DNA from 4 places in the Thermanaeromonas toyohensis ToBE genome. Region 4 is predicted to be linked to each of the others. Evidence: riboswitches for the same ligand, from Rfam matches in the RefSeq annotation. Region 4 holds a riboswitch; each other region holds the start of a gene.
What was found. Region 4 has a riboswitch for cobalamin ahead of thiC (phosphomethylpyrimidine synthase ThiC). Riboswitches for the same ligand answer to the same signal wherever they lie in the genome.

Region 1 (7,471 bases), 800 kb from region 4:
GGGGATATTGACGCCTGTCGCAGGGAGGTTTTGGCCCGCTCCCCGGTAGCTGTAGGAACTGTCCCTATCTATCAGGTTACGGTAGAGGCTCAAAAGCGTTATGGTAGTATGGTAGAGTTCACCGCTGATGACTTATTCCGGGTGATTGAGCTTCAGGCTGCTGATGGGGTAGATTTTATCACTGTGCATTGCGGTGTAACCTTAGAAACGGTGGAAAGGCTAAAAAGGGAAGGACGGCTTACCGATATAGTAAGCCGTGGGGGCTCTTTCCTCGTAGGATGGATGCTCCATCATAGGGAAGAGAATCCCCTTTACGCCCAGTATGATCGCCTTTTGGAGATAGCCCGGCGGTACGATGTTACTTTAAGCTTGGGTGATGGCCTGCGGCCTGGTTGTTTGGCCGACGCCACAGATAGAGCGCAGATACAGGAATTGCTCATCTTAGGTGAATTAGTAGACAGAGCCAGGGAAGCTGGAGTGCAGGCCATGGTGGAAGGGCCCGGGCATGTGCCTCTAAACCAGATCGAGGCTAATATACTTTTACAGAAGCGCCTTTGCCACGGAGCTCCCTTCTATGTATTAGGTCCTATTGTAACGGATGTTGCTCCCGGATATGACCATATTACTGCGGCCATTGGAGGAGCAATAGCTGCTGCGGCTGGTGCTGACTTTATTTGCTATGTTACGCCTTCCGAACATTTGGGCCTTCCTACAGCAGAAGATGTGCGGGAGGGGGTTATTGCGGCCCGCATTGCTGGACATGCGGCTGATCTGGTAAAAGGGATCCCGGGGGCTTGGGAATGGGATAGGGCTATGGCCCAAGCTCGTAAAGCTCTAGACTGGGAAAAACAAATATCTTTGGCCTTAGATCCTGTTAAAGCTAGGCATTACAGATCCAAACGGAACGTAGAAACAGCCGAAGCCTGTTCCATGTGTGGCGATTTTTGCGCCATGCGTATTGTAGGGGAGTATTTAGGTAAAACTATGGAACGTTGTTAACTTACAGTCGGCCACTGGAGCTTAGATGTTTCTTTTTTAAGCATAGTGTTACTTTGTGCCAGCATACGGGCTGGAGTATGGGGCTGACTAAGCTTTTCGTTAGTAAAAACTTAAGGATAGCTTTAGGAGCAAAGCTCTGTAGTAAACTAAGAGACGGCGAGGCAAACTAAACGAACGGTGAGGTTTTATGGCCAGGATAAAGTTGGCTCGAGGGCGAGAGGCAAGGCTAGAGAGTGGTCATCCTTGGGTTTACCAGACGGAAATTGAGGATATATACGGTGATTTTAGACCTGGGGATATTGTAGAAGTGGAAGACTGGCGGGGCAAGTTTTTGGGCCGGGGTTATATTAACCCGGCCTCTATGATTACTATCCGACTTTTAACTTATGACCCCCGGGAAGAGATAAATAAAAACTTTTGGCGCCAGCGCCTTCAAGCGGCCTGGGACTACCGGCAGAAGATACTTAGAGGGGCACCCACAGATTCTTTTCGGGTGGTTTTCGCTGAGGCGGATTTCCTGCCCGGACTTATTGTAGATAAATTCGCCTCTTATCTTGTGGTCCAGACTCTAGCCTTAGGGATCGATCGTCACAAGGATGTTTTGGTAGAAATATTGGAGGACTTAATCCGGCCAGATGGTATTTATGAGCGAAACGATGTGCCTGTCCGGGCCCTTGAGGGATTAGAATTACGTAGCGGGTTTCTTAAAGGGCCTTTTGACCCACTAGTAACCATTGTAGAGAACGGACTTAAGTTTTGGGTAGATTTAGCTCGAGGCCAAAAGACGGGGTATTTTTTAGACCAGCGTGAAAACCGGGCCGCTTTACGTCCCCTGGTAAAAGGTGCTCGCGTGTTAGACTGTTTCTGCCATACAGGTGGATTTGGTCTTCATGCTGCTTATTACGGCGCCCGTGAAGTTTTGGGTTTAGATATCTCGGAGGAAGCTATAGAGCTAGCTAGGCAAAATGCCGAACTTAATGGTTTAGAAAGTATTTGTTCCTTCCAGGTAGCCAATGTCTTCGATGCCCTTAGGGCTATGGATAAAGCCAAGGAACGCTATGATGTGGTGATACTGGATCCCCCGGCTTTTGTTAAAAATAGGAAAGCTTTAGAAGGGGCCATACGCGGATATAAAGAGATTAACCTTAGAGCCATGAAGATTTTAACACCCGGAGGTTTCCTTATTACTTGTTCCTGCTCTTACCATATGCCTCCCGAGCTGTTCTTAAAAATTATCCAGAGCGCAGCTAAGGATGCACGCCGGAGGCTACGCCTTTTGGCCTGGCGTGGCCAACCCCCGGATCACCCTGTGCTTTTAGGGTACGAGGAATCCTGTTATTTAAAATGCTTGATCCTTCAGGTTTTGTAATCGGTTTAGTAACTGTTAGGAGGTTTATTATGTCCTTAAGCCTCCCCTCGAACTTATATCCAGCAACTTTTATCGAACGTATCAGTCGGTTTTTAGTGCGGGCGAAAATGGGAGAGCGAGAAGTTTTAGCCTTTTTAGCTGATCCAGGAAGGCTTAAGGAGCTTTTACAGCCGGGGGCTGAAATTTACTTAACCCCTAGGGCTGGCCCGGATCGGCGGACCACCTTCGATGTGGTCCTGGTGCGCTATGATAGCGTACTGGTGTCTGTGGATAGTCGACTACCCAACCGTATCTTTGCTTTAGCCGTGGAGACCGGCGAGCTTCCGGAGTTTACTGGATACAGCATAGTAAGGCCCGAGGTAAGGGTTGGTGGAAGCAGGCTAGATTTTTTGTTAGAAGGAGAGGAGCAGCTGCCCTGCTACGTAGAAGTAAAGTCTGTAACCCTGGTGGTGGAGGGTGAAGCCCGCTTCCCGGATGCTCCAACTATACGGGGTGCCCGTCACTTAGAAGAGCTGGCTAAACTTAAAGCCCAAGGATGCCGGGCAGCGGTAGTATTTCTAATCCAACGGGAGGACGCCCTTCGTTTTGCTCCCAATGAAGATACAGATCCCTGCTTTGCTGCAAGCTTAAGGCGGGTGGTCACCCAGGGGGTAGAGATAGTGGCCTACCGGTGCCGGGTGGATTTGAAGACAGTAAGGATAATGGGCCCGGTAGAGGTAACGCTTTGAGGAGGTGTGCAGTCCGGTTACTTTTGCTGAAGGTGGGTAGTAGCCCATCTTTTCAGTTCACCCAGGAGGGCTTCCCGGGTGTTAAGGGAGGGGTCTTCCAGGACCTTTTCCAGTAGGTAATTTAAGGCTTTACCCACCGCTGGGCCGGGGGAGAGGTTTAAGTGTTCCATAACGTCGTAACCATTAATGGCGAGATTTTTAAGGCTAAAGGCTAAACTTTCTTGCTGGATCTTTTTTAAGCGCTGGGAGAATTCCTCCAAGGGTGAAAGATCAGCCTGAGGATCAGTCCCTAAGATATCGGCCCGTCTCAGTTCCAGGAGATCCTCTACCGCTTCTGGGCCTACGCGGCGCAAGAAACGTCGTAGTCCGGCTGGGGTGGTGGGATAAGAAAAGAGGTGGTGGCTAATAAGGTGGAGGACTTTCTCCCTAAACTCCCGGCTAAACTTAAGACGCTCCAAAACAAGTCTTGCCAGCTCTACACTTACCTTTTCGTGCCCATAGAAATGTATATTTTTTTCTTCCTCCTTCCGGCAGGCAAACTTTCCTATATCGTGAAGCAAAGCCGTCCACCGCAAGTGGGGAGAGGGGGAAATTTCCCGGACTACCGCTAGAATATGCTCAAATACATCCAATTTATAACTTTGATTTCCCTGGATAACCCCCTGATTCCGGCTAACCTCGGGTAATATCACTTCTAGTAAGCCTACTTGTTGCATTTTTCTTAAGCACTGGTCGGGATTGGGTCCTAGTAAAATTTTGGTGAGTTCTTCCCGTATACGCTCTGCTGAAACGCGAAGGATTTTTCCCAGGCTGGAAGATATAGCTTTTAATGTGGCTTTATCCCAGTAGATTTTGGCTCCCACGGCTCCTGCGCGACTCATAAGGTAAAAAGCGCGTAACATCCTCAAAGGGTCTTCTTCAAAGCGCTCTATAGGATTGCCTACTGCTTTTATTTCTAGAAGTTTACACTTAAGCTTAGGTATGACCTGGTAAGGATCATACCATTTTTGGGCTACCGGATCGTAGGCTAGAGCATTTACAGTAAAATCGCGGCGTTTAAAATCCTCTTCTAGGGAAACCCCAAAGTTTACTTGACCAGGTTTTCTTTTTAACGTATAGTCCTTTTCCTGGCGGAAGGTGGTAATCTCCAGGGCATGACCCTCTATCATTACAGTAACGGTTCCAAATTTAAGACCAGTAGGAATAGCCCTTTCAAAAAGGCTCATTACTTCTTCTGGAAAGGCGTTAGTAGCGATATCCCAATCCTTGGCTTCAAGCCCCAGCCAATAATCTCTAAGGGCCCCACCTACCACCCAGGCGGCATAACCTTTTTCTTGTAAAGTTTTAACAGCTTGATATACAAAATTAGGAAGCATTATTTTGGTAGGCAACCTATATTCAACTCCTTAATTTATCACTTTATCTTATTATCAAGTTACATCAATTCAATTCTAGCTTACTTTGGCTTACTCCTATAACTTAAACTTTGCAGAAACACTAGGCTAAAGATAGGGCAAAAATATGATAAAATTAAGGAGGAGCAATTTTGTTAACGCCCCAATTAAATAAAAAGCAAAAATGGGGGAGTAAAGTGCCGAGACCACCTAAATGTCGGCGTGTGGCTTTCATTCCGGGTATTACCTATTTTCAACCAGCTGGTATCCCTCTAGAACAGGTAGAAGAAGTTGTCCTGGCGTTAGAAGAATTGGAAGCTATCCGCTTAAAAGATCTAGAAGGATTAGAACAAGAAGACTGCGCTGCTAGGATGCATGTTTCCCGCCCCACCTTTGCCCGGATTTTAAATGCAGCCCGGGCCAAGGTTGCGGAAGCTTTAGTTAGCGGGAAGGCTATTAAGGTAGAGGGGGGTTGCTACCAGCTGGTGGGAAGAATATGCTGTCCCCAATGTGGCAGGAGATGGGAGCCAGAAGAGGATAGCTTAGAGTTTTGTCCCCACTGTGGAAATAGGGGCTCAATAAGGGGGGCAGGAGCTCCGCGAAGGTGCCGTAGGCGGCATGGATGGCAGGAAGGGGAGGATACTTCATAAACCTTGCCAGGCCCTAAGGTAGGAATTAAAGTAGGAATCAAGAAAAGAAGTAGCGAAGTACGGGTGCCCTTAACCTTTAAAGGGTAAAGGGTTAAAAGGGAAGCCGGTGAGAATCCGGCGCGGTCCCGCCACTGTGAAGGGGAGGGCCTTACATTTAGGTCACTGGGGTTTTAAGCCCTGGGAAGACGTAAGGTTCCGGTGAACCTGAGCCAGGAAACCTGCCCGTTGACTTTTAGCTTGCCCACCTACGCGGATAGGGAGGGGAGCGGGGAAAGACATCCTCCACCAAGGTAGGTGGAGGATTTTTTTCTGCGCTTTTAAATTAGAGGGGGAGGCTTAATGGGGTTTAAAATATGCTTTTATACAGCCATTGAAGGGGAATTAGGTGTTTTAAGCCGGGCTGTCCTAAAGGTACAGCAGGATTATGGCCAGATAGTAGAAGTTAGGGCTTTTTCTCACCGGGGAGAAGGTGGAGAGTCGACCAGGCAAATTTGTCAATTAGCCTGTGGTGTTGATCTCATTATTGTGCACCTCATGGGGGGGCCAGATTCCCTGCCCGGGCTTCAAGATCTGGTACAACTAGCCAGGGGGAATAACCTTCCCTTGGCTGTAGTACCTTCCGTGGGAGACGACAGCCAACTTCTTCTTTCTTTAAGCAATATGGAACCTGAGGATTACCGCCAGGTGCGACTTTATATCGCTTATGGTGGGGAAGAAAACCTTAAAAACCTTCTTCTTTGGGCGGCTAGCCGTTATGGTGGCGTAGAAGTGGTGGCAGCCGAACCCCGTCCCCTACCGTGGGAGGGTTTTTACCATCCGGACTACCCGGATCCAGAGAGGGCGGCCGCTTACCTAAAGGAGAAACTTAAAGAAAATAGGCCAGTAATAGGGATTCTTTTCTACCAGAGTTCTTGGGTAGCGGGTAATACAGCCTTTATCGATGAACTCGTTCGGCAAATAGAAAAACGGAATGGAGTGGCTCTTCCAGTCTTCCTTTACGCCACCAGAAATGATGAATTAGGTAGCCACGGCTTGGCCTGGGTACTAGAAAATTATTTCATGCAGGACGGCCTTCCAGTAGTAGATGTAGTGGTCAATACCCTCATGTTTTCCCAGACCATGGCTACACCTACTTTTAGCCGGGTAGGAGAAAAAGGGTTATACGAGCGGCTGGGCGTGCCCCTGATTAAAGCTATCGTTTCCTTAACACCTTATGAGGAGTGGGAAAAAAGCCAGCAGGGCCTGGGTCCCCTAGACGTAGTTATTAGCGTGGCTTTACCTGAGTTTGACGGGAACCTAATCAGCGTGCCTATAGCTACCCGGGAAGAGAGCGGGGAGGATCCTTTAACTGGGGCTGTCCTTACTAGGTATGTACCCATCCCCCAGCGGATAAATAAAGTGGCCTCCCTGGCCTTGCGCTGGGCCTGGCTCCGGCGCAAACCCAACCGGGATAAAAGGGTGGCTATTATCCTCCATAATTACCCACCGCGCAACGACCGGATAGGTTGCGCCTTTGGTCTAGATACTCCAGCCAGCGTGCACCGTCTGCTGGTAGCCATGCGGGCGGCCGGTTACCGGGTGGAGGACTTACCGCCGGATGGAGCAGCCCTTATGGAGAGGATTTTGTCCGGGTTGACCAATGAGCGGGGCTGGCTGGACCCGCGAGAACTGGACCAGCGAGCAGAGGCCCGGGTGGAAGCGGAAACCTACCAGGAGTGGTTTAATAGTTTCCCGGATCCTGCCCGAAAGCGTTTAAGCCGGGATTGGGGAGAGCCGCCAGGTGAGGTTTTTACCTATCAAGGCCACCTCCTTATCCCAGGCATTCTCTTAGGAAATGTTTTTATAGGCATCCAGCCACCCCGGGGGTTTTTGGAGGACCCAGCTACCATTTATCACAGCCCGGATCTGGCTCCCCCTCACCATTACCTGGCCTATTATCGCTGGCTGCGGGACGTATTTCAGGCGGATATGGTTTTTCATATTGGGAAACACGGTTCTCTGGAATGGTTGCCAGGGAAAGGGATAGGTTTGTCTGAAGCTTGCTTCCCCGACCTAGCCATAGGCGACCTGCCCCATGTCTATCCCTATATTATCAACAACCCTGGTGAAGGTACCCAGGCTAAAAGGCGGACCCATGCTTGTATCATTGACCATCTTCCGCCTATCATGACGCGGGCTGAAACCTATGATGAATTGGCTGAAATAGAAATACTGGTAAAGGAATACCACACGGCCAAAACCTTAGATTATAGCAAGCTTCCTACCCTCCGAAACTTGATCTGGCAAAAGGTAGAAGCTGCTAAACTGGAGTATGACTTAGGCCTTAAGAGG
Region 2 (7,471 bases), 580 kb from region 4:
CGGTAACCTAGGCTTACCAGCTCCCGGATAAGCCCGTTCCCATCAGATGTCCCGCTTAAAACTAAGATCACAGCTCGTACCCCCTAGGGGTAACCATCCATTTCCCTAAAACTTGCGTTTGACTATTCCCTATAATAACTGTAGATAACATATCTACAGGGAGGCTTAAAAAAGAAGCAAGATCAGAGATCCATACTTGCTGGCCGGGACGCCCCGCTTGGCGTACGACCCCTACTGGTGTAGCTGGAGAGCGATACTGTAAAATGATCTCCTGGGCTGAGCTAAGCTGCCAGGTGCGTGTCTTACTTTTAGGGTTATAAAGAACAATTACAAAATCACCTTGGGCGGCCAAGTTCAAGCGCCGGGCTATGGTCTCCCACGGAGTCAAACGGTCGCTCAAACTGATGACAGCAAAATCGTGCATAAGGGGGGCTCCCAAGGCAGCGGCTGCCGCTGTGGCCGCGGTTACCCCTGGGACTACTTCCACCCCTATCCTTCCGGCCCGGTCTTCTTGATGAAGGATCTGTAGGACCAACCCGGCCATTCCGTAAATCCCCGCATCTCCGCTAGAAATTACTGCTACCCTTTGCCCTTGGGCTGCTCGCCGCACAGCTTCCTGGCACCGCTCCACTTCCGCCGTCATCCCTGTAGCTACAACCTCTTTAGAAGCAGCCAGCTCTCCCAAAAGGGCTATATAAGGACGGTAGCCTACTACAACCTTGGCCTGGGCTAAAGCTTCTGTGGCCCGGGGTGTCATATCTTGCGGTCCCCCAGGCCCCAAGCCTACTATAGATATGTGGCCCTGGCCAGGGCTACGGTTACTCCATTTAAGGCTATCTTCTTGCATATAAGCTCCCCCTTTCTTGATCCCAGTAGCGCTGCCGGCTCGCAGACACCGCTTAAGCCCAACCTCTCTTGGGCTAGGGAAGAATAGGAGAGACCCGGAGTCTCCTCCCAAACCTTTAGGAGCTCTTCCTTAGAAAAACTTAGCAAGGGTACGTTAAGCCTCTGGGCTACAATTACTAGCCCTTCTTCTTTCGCCTTAAACTCCCAGGTAGCCAAAGCCTTAAGGCTTAATAGGCTGCGGCCGGCTGTTTTAAAGGCCACCCCTAAGGCTTTAAGGATAGACTTATAGTCTATCCCTTTGCGGCAGCCCACCCCTGCTACCAGCTCCTGGGGCCGCCAGAAAACCCAAGGTCCAGGGGGAAGCTTGCATCTCCTTGAAGTAACGAGTATCCCTGCCTCCCACCCTTCTGGACCTCGATACTTAAACCAAGGCTCAACCTTTAAACCTTTAAGCTCCCTTTCCAGCCTTTCCTGCCAGGGTTCTTCTGCCCAGACGCCTACCTTCTTCCCATTGACCAGCGCTCCCATAACCTGGGTGAACCTTTCTCCCGGGATAACCTTAAACCCTAACTCTTGAGCCACCACATCTAAAGCTGGAAGACCCTGGATATCGCTAGATGTAGTAATAACTGCTTTCCCTCCCAGGAAGTGGGCTATCTCCCGGGCCAGTCTATTAGCCCCCCCTAGGTGGCCAGACAAAAGGCTTATTATATATTCACCCTTCTCATCTAACACCACAACTGCAGGGTCTTTCTTCTTATCCTGTAGATAGGGAGCGAGACACCGTACTACTATCCCTGTAGCCATTATAAAGATGAGGCCCTGGTAACTCTTCCAAAGCTGGCCACAAGAATATTTTAAAGGCCGCTTAAAAGGGAATATAACCCCCTCTTCTTCAAGCTTTGAAGATCCATCCCTTGAAGAGACTTCCTCTAGTAAGGCTAAAGGAGTATAAATATGGGCTTTCCCTTTATATAAAAAGGCTATCCTTCTTGCCGTCTTAAGACCCTGTTTCGTCAAGGTGATGATGGCTAGCTTCATCCTTTTTCCTCCGGAAACCGTGGGAAAATGCGGGATGATATAGACGGGAACGCTGGCCCCTTCCCCGGAGAAAATCCCCCACCAGAAGTAAGGCCGTGCGCTCTATGCCCTCCTTTTGGGCTCGGTCCGCGATATCGGCCAAACTCCCATACAAAATTTTTTCTTCGGGCCAGGAAGCCTTATAAACCAACGCAGCCGGAGCCTCCAGGCCATATCCGGTGGCCAGTTCCTGGGTAGCCTCTTTTAAACAATGGGCGCTCAGGAACAAACATAAACTAGCCCGATGGACGCTCAGAGCCGCAAGACTCTCAGCTTCCGGCACGGGAGTTCTTCCTGCCCTCCTGGTCAAAATAAGGGTCTGGCTCTGCCCCGGCAAGGTAAATTCTTTTCTTACCGCTGCTGCTGCTGCAGAAAAGGAGCTAACTCCAGGCACAATCTCATAAGGGATACCGCGGGCTTCTAAAGCCTCTATCTGCTCTTGTATTGCGCTGTAAAGGGAGGTATCCCCTGTATGAAGCCGGGCTACTTTTTGTCCCTTTCTTACAGCTTCCTCCATAAGATCTATAATCTCTTCCAAAGTTAAAGAGGAACTATCATAAATACGAGCTTCTGGGCGCGCCCAACCCAGCAGGGCAGGGTTTACTAAAGAGCCTGCATAGATTACAACCTCTGCCTCCTTAAGTAAGCGTTGCCCTTTCACCGTTATAAGTTCCGGATCCCCGGGTCCAGCACCTATGAAATAAACCTTCATCCTGAACTCCTCCCTTTATGTACAAGAATAAGAGACAAGTAGTCGTGCCGCTGGCCCAGGCCAGCTTCGAGATCCCAGGAAAACCGCTCGCCTTCTAGACAGCAGCGCGTGGCTAGAACCGAACTCTTAAGGACCCCTGCTTCGGCTAAAAGGCCTACGATTTCCTCGTACCTCCGGGCTACTTTCATAAGGACCAGATTGGGAAATTGGGCAAGCCATTCCCTTAAAGTAGCCACATCCTCTTCCACTACCGGTATGATGGCTAAAGGCTCGTCCCCCTTAGCCAAGGGCAAGTTAAGTCTAGCCGCCGCAGCACAAAAGGAAGTAATACCCGGCACAGTCTCCACGACCAGATCCGGGTTCATCTCCCGGGCTTTTTCCATCAAGTAGCTATAGGTACTATAGAGGCTAGCATCTCCTAAGGTTAAAAAGGCTACGTCTTTCCCCTCATAGAGTTTATTCAATAATTCATGGGCGGCGGCCTCCCAAGAGCGTTCCAAGTACGAACGGTCACGACTCATAGGCATAAAAAGGGAAAGAATCTCCTGCTGGGGCCGGATAAAGGGTTTTACCACCTTAAGAGCCAAGCTCTCCTCCCCACGCTGGGAGACGGGGACCGCCAGAACAGGGACCTCCTCTATTATGCGGCGGGCCTTAAGTGTAAGAAGCTCGGGATCCCCAGGTCCCACCCCTATACCGTAAAGTTTCCCTACCAAAACCCTTCTCCTCCTTTAATCTATGGCCCGGGCTGGCCCCAGAGTTGGATGATATATACGGGATTAAGGGCGCGGAAAATCTCCCGCCGACCCGCCCTCTCCAACCGGGCTACATTCAAAGCTATAGCCGCAGTCTTTAGTCCCCTTTCCCGGCCGAAATTTATAGCTTCCCATAAGGTGTCCAGGGTTACGGCATTAATAACTATAATCCCTTTAGGCTTTAACTGGCTTAAAGACTGATATAAAACTTCCTTAAGGTTTCCCCCGCTCCCTCCAATAAATATGCGATCAGCAGGGGGTAACCCAGCTAAAGCTCCCGGTGCCTCACCAGCCAGGTATACCACATTAGTTAAACCGAAAGAGGTTACATTAACGCGAGTAAGTCTAAGGGCTTCTTCGTCTTTATCTACAGCATATACGATTCCAGGGGAGACCAACCGGGCGGCTTCTACAGTTATGGATCCTGTCCCTGAGCCGATGTCATATACGGTTTGGCCAGGGGCCAGGCGTGCTTTAGCCAGGGTCAATACCCGGACCTCTTCTTTGGTTAAAGGCACTTCCCGCCTTTGAAATAGTTCATCGGGAATACCTGGGGTTATGTAGGGCCATCTATTTTTTCCTATATCCACCGATTATCACCGCTGCTTGAGGAAAGTCGGAGCAGGCCAGTTCCTCTGCCAAAAGATACTCTATACGTTCCTCCGGGCCACCTAGCTCAGCCCCCACCCAGAGGCTTACCTTTCCTAGGCCTTGAGAGGTTAAGTATTCTCCTACCCTAGCCGGCGTATTGCTACCCCCAGTCAGAAGGGCCAACAATACTCTCTCTTGGGCCAGCCCCTCTAGATAAGGATCTAGAAGGCTTAAGGCTCTCCCGTGAAGGCTTAAGATAATAGCCTCTTCCCAGCCGCAGCCTAATCGGGCAAAAGCTAATTGAACAGAGCTAATTCCGGGTATCACCATGATTTCTTCTTCCGGAAAATGCCGCTTTAGCCATCCCAAAAGGCTATACAGCCCTGGGTCTCCAGAAACCAGTACTGCCGTCGGTCGCCCCCGCACGCTCTCTAAAAAGCGTCGGAGACTTTCCAGGTCCCCATCTATTACCCTTTTCTCCCGTTCCAAGAAAGCAAAAAGTGCTAGAGCCCGGCGCCCCCCTACCAAGATCTCAGCTTGAGCTACCGCCTCATAGGCCGCAGGGGTAAGCCAAGAAGGGTGCCCCGGCCCTATACCTATAACCTTAAGCCAACTCCCCTTGTTTCCTGCCATGACCCAACTCCTCCAAAATCTTCTGCGCCTTTTCATCCCAGCCTATAATCTCTCCTTTAAGGTTTAGAAAGGCTGTCCCTACTTCGACTTTATCCTGGAGCCGTTCCTTAAGTCTACTGCTGGCTAGCCCTGCCATATGATTCCAAAATGTCCGGCAAAATTCCCTTCCCCAAGCCTCCTCCAAAATGGTAAGTATAGTTTCTACAGTGTTAGCCTCTAACACCGCCTTAACCACTCCCGGCGGGGCACCCCAAGCAGCCGCCCAAGCCCCTACTATCTCCCGACGGGCATCAGCCAGGCGGCTATGGGTATGGAAAATCCCTCCTGCTACCTTGACTAATTTACCTACATAGCCCCATAAAAGGAGACGCTTTATATGGCGTTCGGCGCAGGCTTCGGCGAGAAACCCTATAAAATTGCTGGTCAGGACCACCGCTTCAGCCGGTATCTTATAGTTTTCCACGGCCTGGCGTTGGCCCTGCCGCCCAGGGGTAAGTACCAGGGTATCCAGGCCAGCCGCCCGGGCTACTTCAATCTGGGGTATTAGTGAGGCCCGGAAGGCTTCTTCAGACATGGGCTCTACTATGCCCGTAGTACCTAAAATAGAAAGTCCTCCGTGAATACCCAGCTTAGGATTAAGAGTCCGTCGGGCCAGCTCCTCTCCTCCAGGAATGCTGATGGTAAGCTCCACTCCCTGGTCAGGAGGAAGGAAATCCTTTACAGCTTTCTTAATCATGGCCCGAGGAACAGGGTTGATGGCCGGTTCACCTACCGGTACAGGAAGCCCAGGCTTGGTGACTATCCCTACTCCCGGTCCTGCACGTAAGGTGATACCCTTGTCTATGAAGCTGGCCCGTACATGGATGGCAGCACCATGGGTAATGTCCGGATCATCTCCAGCATCCTTAATTACTATAGCCTCGGCCCATCCTTCACCCCGCTTTACCATAACCGGTAATTCGACTTCTTCTCCCCGGGGCAGGGTTACCCTAACCCTATCCTCGGAGGGGCAAGACTCCAAAAGAGCTCTCACCGCTGCCCGGGCCGCAGCCGCTGCACAAGTACCCGTAGTATATCCCCGCCGCCATCCTTTACTCATTTCTTCTTTCCTCCAAGTAGTAGTGTATCACAGGGCAAGCGCCCGTCTAAGCTCGCTTCTTCTTTAGAAAAGTTTTTAAGTCCGGCCTGCGCCAGGCTTTTTATCTCCAAAGGTAGACCGGAGACCACCAAATAGACCTCATCGGCCAGACAAGCTATCTCTTGGTTAGCCGCACCTAAAAGATCCCGAAATACTCTCCCTAGAGGATAAGAAGGTACCACACCCCATCCTACCTCATTGCTTACTATAATAACATCAGCGGGGGAAGCCCAGGCCAGCCGAGCAAAGTCCTGTAGAGTGAGGCTTACCTCTTCCTCCTCCATACCCTTGTCTACCAACAAATTAGTTACATATGTCCCCAGGCAATCCACCAGTATTGTCCTGCTGGCTTGGCCCCATTCCTGTAAGGCCCGCTTGAGATCCCAGGGCTCCTCAACTGTACGCCAAGAGGCGGGCCTCCTAGCCTTGTGCTTGCCCACCCTCCTAGCCATTTCTTCATCAGTGATCCGGGCAGTAGCGATATAAACAACCTCTTGGGCTAACCTAGCGGCTAGCTCCTCGGCAAAACGGCTCTTACCGCTGCTAGCTCCGCCAGTGACCAATACCAACTTGCCCTTTTCCGCCAAGCTCCCACCCCTTGGCCCCCTTAACTAAAAACCCAGCCTCTCGCCTGGAGGCTGGGTTTTCTATACATACAGTTTAGCCCTTCCCCTTGACGCGAGGGTAAGCGGCACATCCGGACGGGCAGGTTTCCTGGCTTCCGGCTCACCGCTTTCCTTAGCCTTCCCAGGTAAAACTACCCAGTGGCTTCCCTCAAAAAGGAAAGCTCCCCGGTTACAGTGGCGCGACCGCTCAGGATTCCCACCTGATTCCCTTTTACGCCCCGCAAAGGCACCCATCCGGTAAAAATATAAAATTTTAGCTGTCTCCAGTATATCGGAAAAGAAAGTAGGAAGCAAGGGGGAAACAGGTCCCTCTTAATGAAGCTTTTGCAATAAATCTAGCCTTATCTAATAGACCAGTTCGATCCAGCCGCCCTGTCTGCTAGATGTAAGAGCGGCTTCTATTACTTCTTGGCAGCGCAAGCCATCAAGAAAGGTTGCTCCCCAGGGAGCCACATTATCTCCAGTGGCAATACAGCGCAGGAAATGCTCGAGCATATTAATATGATAATGCTCCCATCCTAGCCCATGCCCTCGCGGCCACCAATAGCTTATATAGTCATGGACCTCGGGCTCTGTTACATGAATAAGCCGAAAACCTTGTATTTCTACCGGATCTCGGCGGCTAAAAAATTGCAGTTCATTACCCCTTATTAAATCGAAAGCTAAAGCCCCTTCGCTCCCATGGATTTCAATACGCCAGGTGGTTTTATATCCGGTAGCTACTTTACTCGCTTCCAGGCAAGCCACGGCGCCATTGGCTAGTTTAAGCCAAATAAGGGACACATCATCTACTTCTACAGGGCAACTTTTACCTTCTGGTGTAAGCCTGTGGGAAATAAGGGTGGGGTTCCAAGCTAAAACCGCCTGCACTTCTGTTTGCAAAAGAAACCGGACCATATCTATAGCATGGGAGTTTAAATCCCCCAGCACTCCGCTCCCTGCTTTTTCTTTAGAAAGGCGCCAAGCCCAAGGGGCTTGGGGGTTAGATAAGCGATCGGATAAAAAATTAGACCGGAATTGATATATTCTCCCTAACTTACCTTCGTTTATAAGCTTGCGGGCTAGCCTTAAAGCAGGTACAAAGCGGTAA
Region 3 (7,471 bases), 790 kb from region 4:
TTTAGCGATGCTCCTGGTACCTATGGAGCGGGCGTGAGCACATTGATTGCAGCCAAAAATTGGAAAGATGTTCGAGACTTAGGGGAAGTTTATATTACCTGGGGTGGATATGCTTACAGCCGCCGTGCATATGGCCAGGAAGCTAAAGAAACTTTCCGCCGTCGCCTCATAACGGTAGAAGCCACAATAAAAAATGAGGATACGCGGGAGATCGACATGTTTGACAGCGATGACTTCTATTCTTACCATGGCGGCATGGTGGCTGCAGTCAAAGCCGTAAAAGGAGTGGCTCCTATATCCTTTAGCGGTGACAGCAGTGACCCCAGGCGGGTACGGGTGCGCACTCTAGAGGAGGAAACAAGGCATATCTTCCGTTCTCGGGTACTAAATCCCAAATGGATAGAAAGCATGAAGCGTCACGGGTACAAGGGTGCTGCGGATTTCGCTTCTTTGGTAGAAGTTTCCTTTGGTTGGGATGCTACAGCGGAAGTCTTAGATGACTGGCTTTATGAAGCCTTAGCTCAAAAGTATGCCCTGGACCCAGATATGCAAGAATGGTTTAAAAAAGTTAACCCTTGGGCGCTCCAGACCATCACGGCCCAGCTTTTGGAAGCTATCGAACGCGGAATGTGGCAGGCTCGATCTGATATGGTGACGGCCTTAAAAGAACTGTACCTGGAGATAGAAGGAGAACTAGAGGCTAAAACAGAAGGACAATCTACATTAGAGATATCCAGTTTGCCAGTAGGTACCAGTAGAGAAGGAAAATGGTAAAGAGACAAATTATTAAAGAAAAAGTTGGGGAAATGGGTATTCCATGGAAGAGATCAAATTGTTGATCTTGCGCGTTACCGATGCCTGCAATTTATACTGTAGTTACTGTTATGCCCGGGGAGGAGAAAGCAAGAAAAATATGTCCTGGGAAGTGGCTAAACAGGCCGTAGATTATGTGGCTGCTAGGGCTTCCTCATTTAAGATCCAATTTTCGGGTGGTGAACCCTTGCTCAATTTTTCCCTTATTAAAAAAATAATCTCTTATGTTAGGGAGCAAGGCCTAAAAGCTACTTTCCAGCTTCAGACCAATGGAACTTTACTTACCCCAGGCCTTGTTCGGGAGTTAAAAAGGTTGGGCCTCTCCTTAGGTGTAAGTCTTGACGGTATGCCAGAAGTAAATGATTCTTTGCGACCCTTTGTAGGAGGCCGGGGTTCTACCTTGGCTACTATTCAGGGTTTAAGAAATTTGGCTGCCGAAGGGATTAAAGTAGGCCTCACCGTTGTTTTAACCAGAAGGAGTACAGAAGAGCTTCCTAGGCTAGTGGAATTATGTGCTTATCTGGGGAATATTTATGGTTTATCCTTGGATTTAGTACGGCCGTTGGGGAGAGCCCAAGATAATGAAATTCTACCTCCCGATGAAGAACTTCTTCGTCAGAAGCTTAGGGCTACTTTAAGACGGGCGCAGGAAATAAGCTCTTTAGGTGGGCCAGTTATACGGTTCCGGGAAGTTGAACGTATAAAGTACTTGTTAACCCATGGCTATAGACGCCTATATTACTGTTATGGTACTACAGGCCAGTCCTTGGCTATACTACCTGATGGTAGTGTTTATCCTTGTGCCTCTTTGAGCGAGTTACCGGATTTTTACTTGGGTAACATTATGGACCCCCATTTTTCCCTGCTACAGGCAGTCAAGGGGAAGCCGTGGTGGCAGCGGAAGGTCGAAAATATGGAAGGCTGCCGGGACTGCCCGGATAAACTCCTTTGTGGTGGAGGGTGTCTAGCCCGCGCTTATGCTTATACTGGACGGGTGGATAGGCCTTACCGGGGAGATTGTGTATTAAGGAAGGTCTTTATAGAATGGGCCTTACTCAGTGCTCAACGGTAATGAGCCTTCTTAAGTCGTTTCGCTGGTTACCTCGAATATCTTTCTCTACTATAGATATGGACAACTTATAAACTCTACTATAGATATGGACAACTTATAAATACCCATGCTAAACTATACTCGAATAGTTGGATATTAAAATTAAATAGCCTGTAGGAGGTAACGGGTGCCCTTAACCTTTAAAGGGTAGGGGTTAAAAGGGAAGCCGGTGAGAATCCGGCGCGGTCCCGCCACTGTGAAGGGGAGGGGCCTTACATTTAGGTCACTGGGGTTTTAAGCCCTGGGAAGACGTAAGGTTCCGGTGAACCTGAGCCAGGAAACCTGCCCGTTGACCTTTAACTTACCAACCTACGCGGATAGGGAGGTGGTTATTTTATGCCCGATTCCAGTCCCCCACTCCGGGTAGGGGGACTTTTTAGTTTGGCCAATGCAAACCTGGCTTTTCTTGATGTTTAAAGGATGGGTGGCTCTAGATTTAAATCACTATTGATTAGGAGGGTTCATAGTTATGATTAATCCCTGCGGATTTAATGATAAATTTATCCGGAAGCCTAAGCCCCAATTTCCCCATAGATTAAATTTGTTTCTCCTCTCTTTCTATATTTTACTTATTACATTTTTCGCCTTAAGTTTTTTAAACGGTTGTGGAACAAAGAAAGAAGCTTCTGCTCCGGTGGAAGCGTTAAATCTTAAGTATGCCACCGGATTCAAAATAGAAAAGCTACCTGGGGGATATCAAAAGATTACTGATGGCGAAAGCCGGACTTTACTTCTAGTGCCTCAAGGGAAGAAGCCGCCGGCCGAGTATAAGGATTTGCCGGCGATATATACGCCGGTTAAGCGGGTAGCGGTGTTTTCCACTACAGATGCCGCCTTGCTTAAGGCGCTGGGGGAACTGGATAGTATTGTAGGAGTAACCAGTAAAAAGGAAGAGTGGTACATCGATAAAGTTAAAGAGGGCCTCGAACGAGGTACTATCACTTATCTTGGAAGCTCTATGGCTCCAGATTATGAAAAAATAAAGGCCTTAAAGCCGGAGGTTGTTTTTATCTACACGGGAGCTATGGGAGGTTCGGAAATTGTAAAAAAACTGGATGAGCTAGGTATACCTTATGCCGTAAACAATAGCTGGTTAGAGAAGGAGCCCCTAGGGAGGCTAGAATGGATTAAATTTATGGCTGCATTTTACAACAAGGGCCAAGAAGCCGAAAGTTATTTTGAAGATGCAGTTAAAAAGGTAGAAAGCCTAAAAGGAAAGGTTGGTTCTGGACAGCGGCCGAAGGTGGTGTGGGGAAGCATCTTCAAGGGTAAGGTATATGTACCCGCGGGTGGTTCCTATGTAGCCAGGATGATCGATTTAGCAGGGGGCGATTATGTCTTTAAAGATCTAGAAGCTGATAAGGGAGGTAGTGTCACCATTAGCCTGGAAGAATTTTATGCCCGGAGTAAGGAGGCCGATATCTTTATTTATGCTAGTAGCCCCAATTACGGAATTTCTTCCCTGGAAAAACTTGTACAGCAGGGTCCGGTGCTAGCGGATATAAAACCTGTGAAAGAAAATAAAGTTTGGGCTTTCCAGCCTTGGTACTATCAGTCCTTGGATAAAACCGCTGAGCAGATAGAGGATCTAGCCGCCATCTTACATCCTGCAAGTTTTGCTGGCTACCAGATCAAGCACTTCTTGCTGCTACCACCTAAATGAACTTAAACAAATAAATGGTAGGACTTAAGCTCATAAGCCTTTTCTTAAGGCGGGATGGCGATTGCGAAGCTTTATTAACCCATGGCTTAAATACTGGTTTATTTTTCTAGCCTTTGTGGGCCTCTTGTGCCTTATCTTTTTTTTAAATATCGCGCTGGGTTCAGTTTCTATATCCTTGGGAGAAGTGGTCCGCATCCTTGGAGAGGGGCCAACGGGAAAGGGGGTAAATACAGCCGTAATCTGGGAAATCAGGTTTCCCCGGACGCTAGGTGTTATCATTGGGGGAGCCTCCTTGGCTACCAGCGGCCTACTCCTCCAGGTATTTTTCCGCAATCCTATAGTGGAGCCCTATGTCCTAGGGGTTTCGTCTGGTGCCACCCTGATGGTAGCCTTAACTATGCTTACTAGCCTTTCCCTAGGGATGACTAGGTTTTCCCCTTTGTTTTTAAGCGGAGCAGCTTTGACGGGTGCTTTGGGGGTCATGGTGCTAGTTATGATCCTGGCTGCGCGGGTTCAAAACATAATAACCCTTTTAGTTACTGGTCTTATGATGGGCTACCTGTGTAGTGCAATAACTACCATCCTAGTTGCCCTGGCCGAAAAAGAAAGGCTACATGGTTTCGTGTTATGGACTTTGGGGAGTTTTTCGGGTTTTACTTGGCAACAGGTCTACCTTCTGGTGATGGTTGCCGTCCCTTTGTTAGCCTTTTCATTTTTTCTAGGTAAACCCTTAAATGCCTTTTTATTAGGAGAAAACTACGCCCGCAGTATGGGAGTAAGTATCAAGGCTTTACGGGTAACCATAGTAGTCTTAGCTAGCTCCCTCACAGGTGCTGTTACTGCCTTTGCTGGGCCGGTGGCCTTTATCGGCCTGGCTGTTCCCCATCTGGCCAGGCTTCTCTTAGGCAGCTCCGATAACAGAATCCTTCTCCCTGCTGTAGTTTTACTTGGCGCAGTAGTTACTAGCCTCTGTGATTTGCTGGCCAGATCAATACTTAGCCCTGTAGAATTACCCGTAAGCGCCCTGACTTCTTTTTTCGGCGCACCTCTAATAGTAAGCCTTTTGCTTAAAAGGAGGACGGCTTTATGAAGGTGCTGGAGGCTAAGGAGCTGGCTATTGGCTACAGGGATCGTAAGGTAGTGGAGGGGGTAAATTTTAAAGCCTTTAAGGGTCAGTTTATCTGCCTTTTAGGACCTAACGGGTCGGGGAAATCTACCCTCCTCCGCTGCCTGGCCGGGTTACTGGCTCCCCAGAAAGGGGCGGTCTATCTTAAAGGCCAAAGCTTATACCACTTCCTAGCTAAGGATCTGGCTAAACATATGGCCGTAGTTCTGACAGAGCGCGTATCAGTAGAATTATTGAGAGTCTTTGATCTGGTAGCCATGGGGCGCTATCCCTATACCGGAATCTGGGGCCGGCTTAAGGAAGAAGATAATAAAAAGGTATGGGAAGCCTTAAACTTAGTCCATGCCCAGGACCTAGCCTTTCGATATTTTGGTGAGTTAAGCGATGGGGAAAAACAGAAAGTATTGTTAGCCCGGGCCCTGGCCCAGGATCCTGAACTGATTATCTTAGATGAACCGACCACCCATTTAGATGTACGTCACCGTCTGGAAGTCACTTCTATTTTACGTCACCTGTCCGGGGAAAAGGGTATTACCATAATCGCTTCTTTGCATGATCTAGATCTCGCCCTTAAAACCTGTGAGTTAGCCATACTAGTTAAAAATGGAAAAATTTTGGCTTGGGGGCCCCCGGAAGAAATTTTAACAGAGAACATAATAGCCGAGCTATATGATATTAAGGATGCTTGTTTTAATGAATACCTGGGAAGCCTGGAGTTAAAAGCAAGGGGCCATCCCGAAATATACGTATTCGGTGGAGGAGGAAGGGCGGCTACGTTGTATCGCATTCTGGCCAAGAGGGGGTTTGGTATCCTTACGGGGGTAATTCACGAAAATGATATTGATTACTATATCGCCCGAGCTATAGGGGCTACCATTATAAGTGAGAGGCCCTTCGAGGAAATAAGTTTAGAGGCCTTTAAAAAGGCGAGCAAGCTTTTGGAGCGGGTAAGTTGGGTGGTGGATGCTGGGTACCCCGTGGGGTTATTAAATAGGCGAAATTTAGAACTCCTTCGCCAGGCTGTGGCCAGGGGCAAAGAAGTTTATACTTTACGATCTCAGAAGGAGGCCTTTAATCTTTATGGAAACCTAGCTCAAGGATTTATTTACTGTTCTAACTGGAAAAACCTAATAGATTATTTCTGTAAGCCCCAGGAGAGGCCTAGGCAGGAGGCCTGGGCAGAGGTTAACCAGGCTTCGCCTTGTGCAAGTGTAGGAAGGGGCAGAGTTATACCTAAAGCAGATAGGGAGGAAGCAGGCCATGCTCCCGTATAAGATTGAGAAGGACACCCTTATTGTCCATTTCCCTGGCCCCCGCCGGGTAGTAAGCACAGCGAGATTTAACGGTGGATACCGTGAGGATTTAAAAGCTATATTCAACCATCACATTCCCGCAGATAGACATGATCCTTCCACCTTACCAGGGGGGAGCCTCCAGGGCTATTTTGATTATCTGGTAGATACATTAGGGCTTTCCCGGGAACATACAGCGGGGTTGTTTACAGCAGCTCATATGGAAAATGCTGCTGTCAAAACTATAAGCTTTCGAGAGTTAGAAGTTAGCGCCATAGTTACTGCCGGGGTAGATGTGAACGGAGGCCGGGCTGGAGATCCAGCGCGGTATTATGAAATCGATGGCCAGTGGATTTTTACCCCCGGGACCATTAACATCATTCTACTTATCGAAGGAAACCTTCCTCCCCCTACCCTGGTACGTACGCTAATTACAGCTACGGAAGCCAAGGCTGCCGCCCTTCAGGAGCTTATGGCCCCCAGCCGTTATTCCCGGGGCATTGCTACCGGATCAGGGACTGATCAAATAATTGCGGTAGCTAATCCTCAATCCCCTTATATGTTTTCTGATGCTGGTAAGCATTCCAAATTGGGAGAACTGATAGGTGTAGCGGTAAAGGAGGCCGTCAAGGAAGCGCTGGAGAAGGAAACTGGGCTAAATCCAGAGCGCCAGTGCAGCTTCTTGGTAAGACTTGAGCGGTATGGGTGGCGAGCGGAAGATTTCTGGCGCCAGGCTGTCCGGGAAGGGTTTAATCTTAACCGGGACCAGTACCTAAAATGTTTGGTTCAGATAGAAAAAGATCCGGCCTTGGTAGCTTTGGCGGCAGGCTTAATTCATTTGTGTGACGAATACGAATGGGGGCTTTTACCGGCTGAAACTGTGCTGGAGGCAGGCTATAAGTTTATCCAGGGCTACCTGGGAGGACCAGGAGACCTTCTCCTTTCTAGAGAAAAGGATCCGGTAACTTGTTTAGGAAAGTGGTTTATAAGCTTGGTGAATAAAGTAATAGGCGATGGATAGAGTATATGAAGCTACAAAAGCCTGAACCCTTAACAAGGGAACTGAACTAAGTGTTCCATTAAGGGTCAGCAGAACGCTGTTAAGGATTACCCTAAAAGAAGGAGGAAATAGGCGTAGTATGGAGAATTAAAAGAATACATATTACAGGCCACGGAGGCCTCGGGGTCCCCTGGGAGGGGGAGGGGTCAGAGTGGCCTTAATTTTTCCCTAGGAGATCTAAATCCTTTGGCTAACGGAGGAAATAAGAGGTATTATGCCGGCCTACCGACGTTATGTTTATCCCTTTACTGCCCTTATAGGCCAGGACAAGATGAAGTTAGCCCTTATCCTTAATGTTATCAACCCCCGGATAGGCGGGGTACTAGTGCGGGGTGAAAAAGGGACGGGCAAGTCCACGGCGGTGAGGGCCTTAGCTAATCTCTTGCCGGAAATTGAGGTGGTGGCC
Region 4 (7,471 bases):
GTGCCAGTGATAAAAAAAGCAGATAGGATGGGTTTAGGTGAGCTGGCCAAGGCTATAGAAGAAAAGGTGTATAAAGCCCGGGAAGGGAGGCTTATTCCTGAAGATCTAACAGGAGGTACGTTTACTCTTTCCAATCTAGGTATGTTCGATATAGATTTCTTTACCCCCATCATAAACAAACCAGAAGTAGGTATCTTGGGTGTAGGGCGGATTAGGGAATTTTCTGGTCAGAAATGGCTAACCTTAAGCCTCTCTTTTGACCACCGGGCTTTGGATGGAGGTCCGGCAGCTAGGTTTTTGAAGGCGCTAAAGGAGGTTTTGGAAGATCCTATAAAGGTGATAATCTAGTTACCTGGGCAGAAAGGGGAAAATTTTGATATAGTAGAGATAGTAACACTTAAAGAAGGTGATATAGCTATGAAAAAGATTGAAGTAGAGCTTTTCTGCCCCCAATGTTTGGAGAACACTGTGCATAGGGCAACTTGTGTAGGGGATTTCCTCCTAACCTTAGAATGTTCTAATTGCGGTAAAAAGACTAGGGTAAGCCGCCGGGTGCCGGTTAAAGAGTTAACCCAGGACTTTTTAGAGAGGCTAATGACCAAGCCTTTAAGGATTACAGAGGAGCTCCGCCGTTCTCCGCACAAAACTCTTTTATCTTTACCTAGAAGGGCTATAACCAAACCCTTACGCCTAATGCAGGAAGTAATGGATGATTTGGGGTTGCTCGGGAGGGAGAGGAAAAGTTAATGGTAGCTAAAGAAGCTGTTCTGCTAAACGAAGCCGGCCTGCATGCACGACCGGCTGCTCTTTTTGTTCAGGAGGCCAAGAAGTTTAAGAGCAAGATCATAGTGCATAAAGGAGATAAACAAGCAGATGCCAAAAGCATTTTAGGGATTATAAGCCTGGCGGTTACTAAAGGGACTTCGATAGTAATAACCGCTGAAGGAGAAGATGAGAAAGAAGCAGTAGAGACTCTAGTGGGCCTTATTAACAGTAAATTTGGAGAAGGGATGAAAAATGATTAAAGGATTATCGATTTCGCCAGGAATAGGCATAGGAAAAATTTACAAGTTAGGCGGTATGCAGGTTGATATTCTGGAAAGGACTATTTCTGAAGAAGAAATACCAGGAGAAATGAAAAGGTTAGAGGAAGCCCTTGATAAAGCTAAAGTAGAACTTAAAGAGCTAGTTTTAAAATCTCGGGAAAAAATAGGAAAAGAAGAGGCCCAAATTTTTGAAGCCCACTTACTTATCCTTGAGGATCCCAGTTTAACTGACAAGATAACAGAAAAGATTAAAGGAGAAAAGAAGAATGCTTCCTGGGCAGTGAAGGAAGCAGTAGAAGAGGTAGCCCGAACCTTTGAAGCTCTAGATGATGAATACTTCCGGGCTAGGGCAGTGGATATACGGGATATTGGAGAAAGGCTTATAAATTTCTTAGAAAGTGGGCATAGAAGAACAGGGGAGATTCCCCCTGGTTCAGTCGTTGCAGCTAAGGAACTGACGCCTTCAGAGACAGCTTCCTTTTCAGCGGAAATTATAAGAGGGATTTTAACTGAAAAGGGAGGACCTACTAGCCATGCAGCTATTGTAGCCCGGGCTCTGGGGATCCCTGCCATATCTAGCCTTCCCGGACTTATGGATAAGGTAAACGATGGGGACATAGTGGTGCTAGATGGTACAGAGGGAGTGGTATATTTAAATCCCAGTGAAGAGCTTATCCTAGAATTTGAAGAAAAAAGAAAAAAGCTTAAGCAACAGCAAGAACTGCTGATCTGGGGTGGTCCTGCAGCGACCAAGGATGGTAAAAGAGTAGAACTTGCCGCCAATATAAGAGACCCTAGGGAGGCGAAAGCGGCCATAAAACAGGGGGCTGAGGGCATCGGACTTTTCCGGACGGAATTTTTATTTATAAATCGTGAGCAGCCTCCCAGCGAAGAGGAACAATTTGAAACATACCGGGAAGTATTGGAACTGATGGAAGGAAGACCAGTAGTTGTTCGTACCTTGGATATCGGCGGAGATAAGCCCCTGCCTTATTTAGACCTGGCCCAGGAAGAAAATCCCTTTTTGGGATTAAGAGGTATAAGGTTAACCTTAAAGTACCGGGATTTATTTAAGACCCAGCTTAAGGCTTTACTCCGGGCTTCCCTTTATGGCAACTTAAAGATAATGTACCCGATGGTGGCCAGTATAGAGGAGGTAAGGGAGGCTAAGAAGATACTAGAAGAAGCCAAGAATGAAGTAAATAAATGGGCACCGGTAGAAATAGGGATAATGATTGAAACCCCGGCCGCTGCTTTATCTGCAGATATATTAGCTCGCGAGGTAGATTTCTTTAGCATCGGTACCAATGATCTTACCCAGTATACTCTGGCGGTAGACCGGGGAAATGAAGAAGTAACGGCTTTATACGATCCTTATCACCCCGCTATCTTACGGCTTATATATACTACAGTAGAAGCAGCTCACAAGTTTAACAAATGGGTAGGTCTGTGCGGTGAGCTAGGGGGAGAAGTGACAGCAGCGGCCCTCTTGGTGGGACTAGGCCTAGATGAGATAAGCATGAGCCCTATTTTTATACCCCAAGTAAAACAGGCTATCCTCCATCTTTCTTATGAAGAGGCTAGAAAGCTCGCTTTAAAAGCCTTAGAACTCTTAAGCGGACAGGAAGTCCGGGAATTGTTATATGCAGGAACTAAAGGTTATTGATCTGGGCAGAAAAGATTATCTGTCCACTTACGAGCTTCAGCTTGAGCTAGTAGACAAGCGGATCAGAGGAGAGATAGGTGATGTATTGGTTTTAGTAGAACATTTCCCCCCTGTAATAACCCTGGGTCGAAGTAGTAAAAAAGAGCATCTCCTGGTGGGCCCAGAAGTTTTAAAGGAGCTGGGGATAGAGCTTGTGGAAGTGGACCGGGGTGGTGATATCACCTACCACGGTCCGGGCCAGATAGTAGGTTACCCTATCTTAGACTTAAACTATTATGGAAAAGATTTACACAGGTTATTGAGGCTTTATGAGGAAGTGATGCTTAAGGTAGTAGCTAGTTATGGGTTAATAGGTAGCCGTAAACAAGGGCTAACAGGAGCTTGGGTGGGGGATAAAAAGATTGGTGCTATAGGAGTGGCTGTAAAGCGTTGGGTAACTTACCACGGGTTTGCTTTTAATGTACAGGCAACCTTAGAAAACTTTTCTCTGATCGTGCCTTGTGGGTTGCAGGATTATGGGGTTACCTCTTTAGAAGATTTAATAGGGCGCCCTGTACCTATGGAAGAAGTTAAAGAACGGCTCCTTAAAGCTTTTAGAGAGGTGTTTGGTTTCTTTTAGGTTACCAGGGCTTCGCTAAGGTAGAAGATTTAGGTACAACGCCAATGCCGCGCTCAAATAATAACTTTGTGATATCACAGGGAATGTGATATAACAAAATAAGTTAGGTCTGTGCGGTGAGCTAGGGGGAGAAGTGACAGCAGCGGCCCTTTTAGTGGGACTAGGCCTAGATGAGATAACGCTAGAGCCACACCTCTATTGACACCAGGGGAAATCATATACTAAAATCATAAACGAAAAAATTAATAAAGATAACCCGGCCAGGTGCCCGTCTAGGGAGAATAGGGAATTGGGTGTGAATCCCAAGCGGTCCCGCCACTGTAACCGGGGAGCGAACCTAAAAGAAGGCCACTGTTCCTTAACCCGGAGGGTAGAAGTTTAGCTACCGGGGAAGGGGGATGGGAAGGCGCAGGGGAGCAAGGATCCGGGAGCCAGGAGACCTGCCTGGTCGTAAGGAGTACACCTTCTCGCGGAAAGAAGGTGGGAAGCCCTGAGGATGATGGTAAAGTTCTCAGCGATGCTGGGAACTTTTTTATTTTACTTATTTAAAGGTAAAGGAGGTAGCCGCTCCATGACTCAACTGACCAGCGCCCGGCAAGGAATAATTACACCAGAAATGGAGGAGGTGGCTCTCAAAGAGGGGGTTACCCCGGAATTTATAAGGCAGGGAGTGGCCGAGGGAACCATAGTAATCCCCCGCAATGTTAAGCGCCGGAATATAGTTCCTATAGGTATCGGAAAAGGGCTTAGAACTAAGGTAAGCGCAAGTGTGGGGTTGTATGGAGACAGGGCAGAAATGGGGGTAGAAATAGCTAAAATTAAAGCAGCAGTAGAAGCGGGCGCGGATGCTATTATGGACCTTAGTGTAAGCGGGGATATCAACGCCATGCGCGAGGCTTCCCTCACCTCTACGCCTACTCCTGTTGGTACCTTACCTATCTACCAGGCCTTTGCCGAAGCGGCTAGAAAATATGGATCTTCACTCAAAATGGAAGTGGAAGAACTGTTTGAAGTTATCGAGCGCCAGGCTGCCGAAGGCGTAGATTTTTTCGGGCTACATTGCGGACTCACCATGGAAATAGTGGAGCGGGCCCAAAGGGAAGGGAGAGTAGATCCCTTAGTGAGCTACGGGGGTTCCCATCTTATGGGATGGATGTTGTATCACCGCAAGGAAAATCCCTTGTATGAGCACTACGATCGCCTTCTGGCTATCGCCTATAAATATGATGTTACTTTAAGCTTAGCCGATGGGATGCGACCGGGGTGCTTGGCCGACTCTTTAGATGGGGCCCAGGTACAGGAACTGGTGGTCTTAGGGGAATTGGTAAGGAGGGCTAGAAAAGCAGGCGTACAAGTAATGGTTAAAGGGCCGGGGCATGTTCCTTTAAATAAACTTAAAACTACTATAGCGCTTGAGAAAAGCCTTTGCCAAGGAGCACCCTACTTCGTTTTCGGCCCTGTTGTTACAGATATTGCTGCAGGCTATGACCACATAAGCGCGGCCATAGGGGGGGCTATCAGCGCTTGGGCGGGCGCGGAGTTTATTTGCTATGTAACTTCCGCCGAGCATCTAGGCCTACCTGATATAGAGCAGGTGCGGGAAGGTGTGATAGCTGCGCGCATCGCTGCCCACGCCGCTGATCTAGCCAAGGGGGCATCTAAAGCTTACGACTGGGATTTAGCCCTTTCCCGAGCCAGAAAAGAGTTAGATTGGCAGAAACAGATTTCCTTAGCCATTGACCCCGAACGGGCAAGTAAGTTGCGTAGGGAAAGAAGCGAGGCTTCTTCGTTGGCTTGTACTATGTGTGGTAAGTACTGTGCTATGGCTATTGTGTCCCATTATTTAGGAACTCCTAGGCTTAGCTGTTAGACTCCTCAGTAGCAAGGTAAGGCATAGTGAGAGGTTAAAAGAACCCGCAATAAAAAAGAAAGGGTGATAGTAATGACCCAGGTCCTGGCTGCACGTGCAGGGAAGATAACTTCTGAGATGGAGTGGGTCGCTGCCCAGGAAGGTGTAGACGTAAAGTTTGTCCAGAGGGGTGTTGCCGAAGGCAGAATAGTTATCCCCCGCAATGTAAAACGTAAAGAATTTAACTACTGCGGTATAGGAGAGGGGCTGCGGGTAAAGGTGAACGCCCTTATCGGTACTTCCAGCGACCGTTCCGATCCAGCTATGGAGGAGAAAAAGTTGGCCGCGGCGGAGGCGGCGGGGTGCGATGCTGTGATGGATTTAAGCACAGGCGGAGATATCGATGCCATGAGGCGCCTCGTGCTGGAAAAGGCTCATGTAGCAGTGGGGACCGTACCCCTTTACCAGGCGGCTATTGAGGCTATTGAAAAACATGGGAGCATCGTAGCTATGACGCCCGAGGATATGTTTGAAGCAATTGAAAAGCAGGCTGCCGATGGTGTTGATTTTATGGCCATACATTGCGCTTTAAATTTTGATATTATCAAGCGTCTTCAAGGTAGTGGCCGGGTTACAGATATCGTAAGCCGGGGAGGAGCTTTTCTTACAGGCTGGATGTTATATAACAATAAGGAAAATCCTTTATATGAACAGTTTGACCGCTTGCTTGAGATCTTAAAGAAATATGACGTTACCTTAAGCCTGGGTGACGCCGTCCGTCCCGGTTCTACTGCTGATTCCCTAGATGGACTCCAGCTCATGGGGCTTATAACCGCCGGTGAACTTGTGGCCCGCGCCCGGGCAGCCGGAGTCCAGGTGATGGTAGAAGGACCGGGACACGTACCTTTGCACCACATTGAGACTACCATATTGCTACAAAAGCGTTTATGCGGTGGTGCGCCCTATTTTATCCTAGGAACTCTACCTACGGATGTAGCCCCGGGATACGATCATATTGTGGCAGCTATAGGCGGGGCCCTTGCTGCTTATGCCGGAGCCGATTTTTTATGCTATGTAACACCTGCTGAACATTTGGGATTGCCTACTGAAGAAGATGTGAAAGAAGGGGTTATGGCAGCCCGTATCGCCGCCCAGGCAGCGGATCTGGCCAGGGGTAATAAGCGGGCCTGGCAAAGGAATGTAGAAATGGCCCAGGCCCGGGTAAATGGAGATGTAAAAACTCAAATTAGGCTTTCCCTGGACCCGGAGAAGGTAAAGTCGGCCTTGGGTAATTTAGCCCCAGACCAGCCTTGCGTTATGTGTGGGAAAGAATGCGCAGTTAAGATCGCGGCCCAGTATTTTGGTATAAACTTAAGGAGTTGAAAGGCTTGAGATTTATAGAGTTCTTGCTGGCTGTACAATTCCTTACCAGGATACCCATAACTATCCGCGCCCCCGTAGAAGAAAAAGACCTGGCCAGGTCCATGGCTTTTTTCCCACTAGTGGGGGTGCTCTTAGGTGTCTTAGCCGCAAGTTGCCATGCTTTAATCTCTCCCTTTTTGGGCAGGCCGGCTGGCGACCTTTTGGCCTTAGTTTTCTTAGTGGTGATAACCGGGAATTTGCACGGGGATGGTCTAATGGATACTGCTGATGGCCTTTTTAGCGGACGTTCGCGCGAAGAGATTTTAGAAATCATGAAGGATAGCCGGGTGGGATCCCACGGGGCCACCGCAGGGTTCCTGGTGTTTTTGGCTAAGTTTGTTCTTTTAGGCCAGCTCCCCGGAAAAGGGGTGACTTTGGGCCTTATCCTTATGACGGCTTTAGGCCGTTGGGCGCAAGTTTATGGTGCAGCGCTATACCCTTATGTCCGTAAAGGTCGAGGGGCGGGAAATTTTACAGTTTATGTTGGGTTCCGCGAACTTTTCTGGGCTTCGGTGACCGTGCTGGGTTTTCTGGTAGTTCTCCTAGGTTTTAAAGGGATCTTTTTGGCAGGAGGTGTTCTTGCTGGAGTTGCCGGTTTAGGGTGGCTTATCCGCAAGAAAATAGGAGGTATGACAGGTGATACTCTGGGTGCCCTAAATGAATGTACTGAGGTTTTAACTCTACTTATCTTGCAGGTTCTCCTTTAAAGGAAGAGGTGTAGAGAAGGTCTGTCTTGTCTAGTAAGCGAGGAACTTTTTCCAAGCGAATTTTACTAAAGTCCTGTTCGCGAGGGTTTAAGGCCGCATTTAAGGCCGTAAAGTTTAAAGTAAAGTAGGCCTAGATTAACAGGTCTAGATTAGAAGAAGATA

Region 1: it holds a riboswitch for cobalamin, as region 4 does, so the genes downstream of both, cobN (cobaltochelatase subunit CobN) here and thiC (phosphomethylpyrimidine synthase ThiC) in region 4, are expected to answer to the same signal.
Region 2: it holds a riboswitch for cobalamin, as region 4 does, so the genes downstream of both, cobU (bifunctional adenosylcobinamide kinase/adenosylcobinamide-phosphate guanylyltransferase) here and thiC (phosphomethylpyrimidine synthase ThiC) in region 4, are expected to answer to the same signal.
Region 3: it holds a riboswitch for cobalamin, as region 4 does, so the genes downstream of both, B9A14_RS02025 (ABC transporter substrate-binding protein) here and thiC (phosphomethylpyrimidine synthase ThiC) in region 4, are expected to answer to the same signal.

Annotation. Positions count from the first base shown of each region.
Region 1 covers NZ_LT838272.1:402,017-409,487, forward strand. The annotation lists gene thiC (phosphomethylpyrimidine synthase ThiC) at 1-999, shown strand, start outside; gene B9A14_RS01995 (class I SAM-dependent rRNA methyltransferase) at 1,187-2,368, shown strand; gene sfsA (DNA/RNA nuclease SfsA) at 2,398-3,096, shown strand; gene B9A14_RS02005 (CCA tRNA nucleotidyltransferase) at 3,114-4,487, opposite strand; gene B9A14_RS02010 (DUF134 domain-containing protein) at 4,688-5,140, shown strand; cobalamin riboswitch at 5,185-5,380, shown strand; gene cobN (cobaltochelatase subunit CobN) at 5,480-7,471, shown strand, end outside.
Region 2 covers NZ_LT838272.1:1,781,337-1,788,807, reverse strand. The annotation lists gene cobK (precorrin-6A reductase) at 1-71, opposite strand, end outside; gene cobJ (precorrin-3B C(17)-methyltransferase) at 68-847, opposite strand; gene B9A14_RS09210 (cobalt-precorrin 5A hydrolase) at 787-1,887, opposite strand; gene cobM (precorrin-4 C(11)-methyltransferase) at 1,847-2,638, opposite strand; gene cobI (precorrin-2 C(20)-methyltransferase) at 2,635-3,354, opposite strand; gene cbiT (precorrin-6Y C5,15-methyltransferase (decarboxylating) subunit CbiT) at 3,375-3,983, opposite strand; gene cbiE (precorrin-6y C5,15-methyltransferase (decarboxylating) subunit CbiE) at 3,964-4,617, opposite strand; gene cbiD (cobalt-precorrin-5B (C(1))-methyltransferase CbiD) at 4,589-5,716, opposite strand; gene cobU (bifunctional adenosylcobinamide kinase/adenosylcobinamide-phosphate guanylyltransferase) at 5,713-6,342, opposite strand; cobalamin riboswitch at 6,443-6,630, opposite strand; gene B9A14_RS09175 (Gfo/Idh/MocA family protein) at 6,727-7,471, opposite strand, start outside.
Region 3 covers NZ_LT838272.1:410,538-418,008, forward strand. The annotation lists gene cobN (cobaltochelatase subunit CobN) at 1-774, shown strand, start outside; gene B9A14_RS02020 (radical SAM/SPASM domain-containing protein) at 818-1,885, shown strand; cobalamin riboswitch at 2,033-2,228, shown strand; gene B9A14_RS02025 (ABC transporter substrate-binding protein) at 2,394-3,587, shown strand; gene B9A14_RS02030 (FecCD family ABC transporter permease) at 3,649-4,677, shown strand; gene B9A14_RS02035 (ABC transporter ATP-binding protein) at 4,674-5,987, shown strand; gene B9A14_RS02040 (adenosylcobinamide amidohydrolase) at 5,974-7,026, shown strand; gene B9A14_RS02045 (putative cobaltochelatase) at 7,280-7,471, shown strand, end outside.
Region 4 covers NZ_LT838272.1:1,198,726-1,206,196, forward strand. The annotation lists gene B9A14_RS05930 (dihydrolipoamide acetyltransferase family protein) at 1-348, shown strand, start outside; gene B9A14_RS05935 (hypothetical protein) at 418-747, shown strand; gene B9A14_RS05940 (HPr family phosphocarrier protein) at 747-1,025, shown strand; gene ptsP (phosphoenolpyruvate--protein phosphotransferase) at 1,018-2,712, shown strand; gene lipB (lipoyl(octanoyl) transferase LipB) at 2,690-3,331, shown strand; gene B9A14_RS18220 (putative PEP-binding protein) at 3,441-3,533, shown strand; cobalamin riboswitch at 3,577-3,793, shown strand; gene thiC (phosphomethylpyrimidine synthase ThiC) at 3,903-5,201, shown strand; gene bzaB (B12 lower ligand biosynthesis ThiC-like protein BzaB) at 5,274-6,563, shown strand; gene cobS (adenosylcobinamide-GDP ribazoletransferase) at 6,569-7,309, shown strand.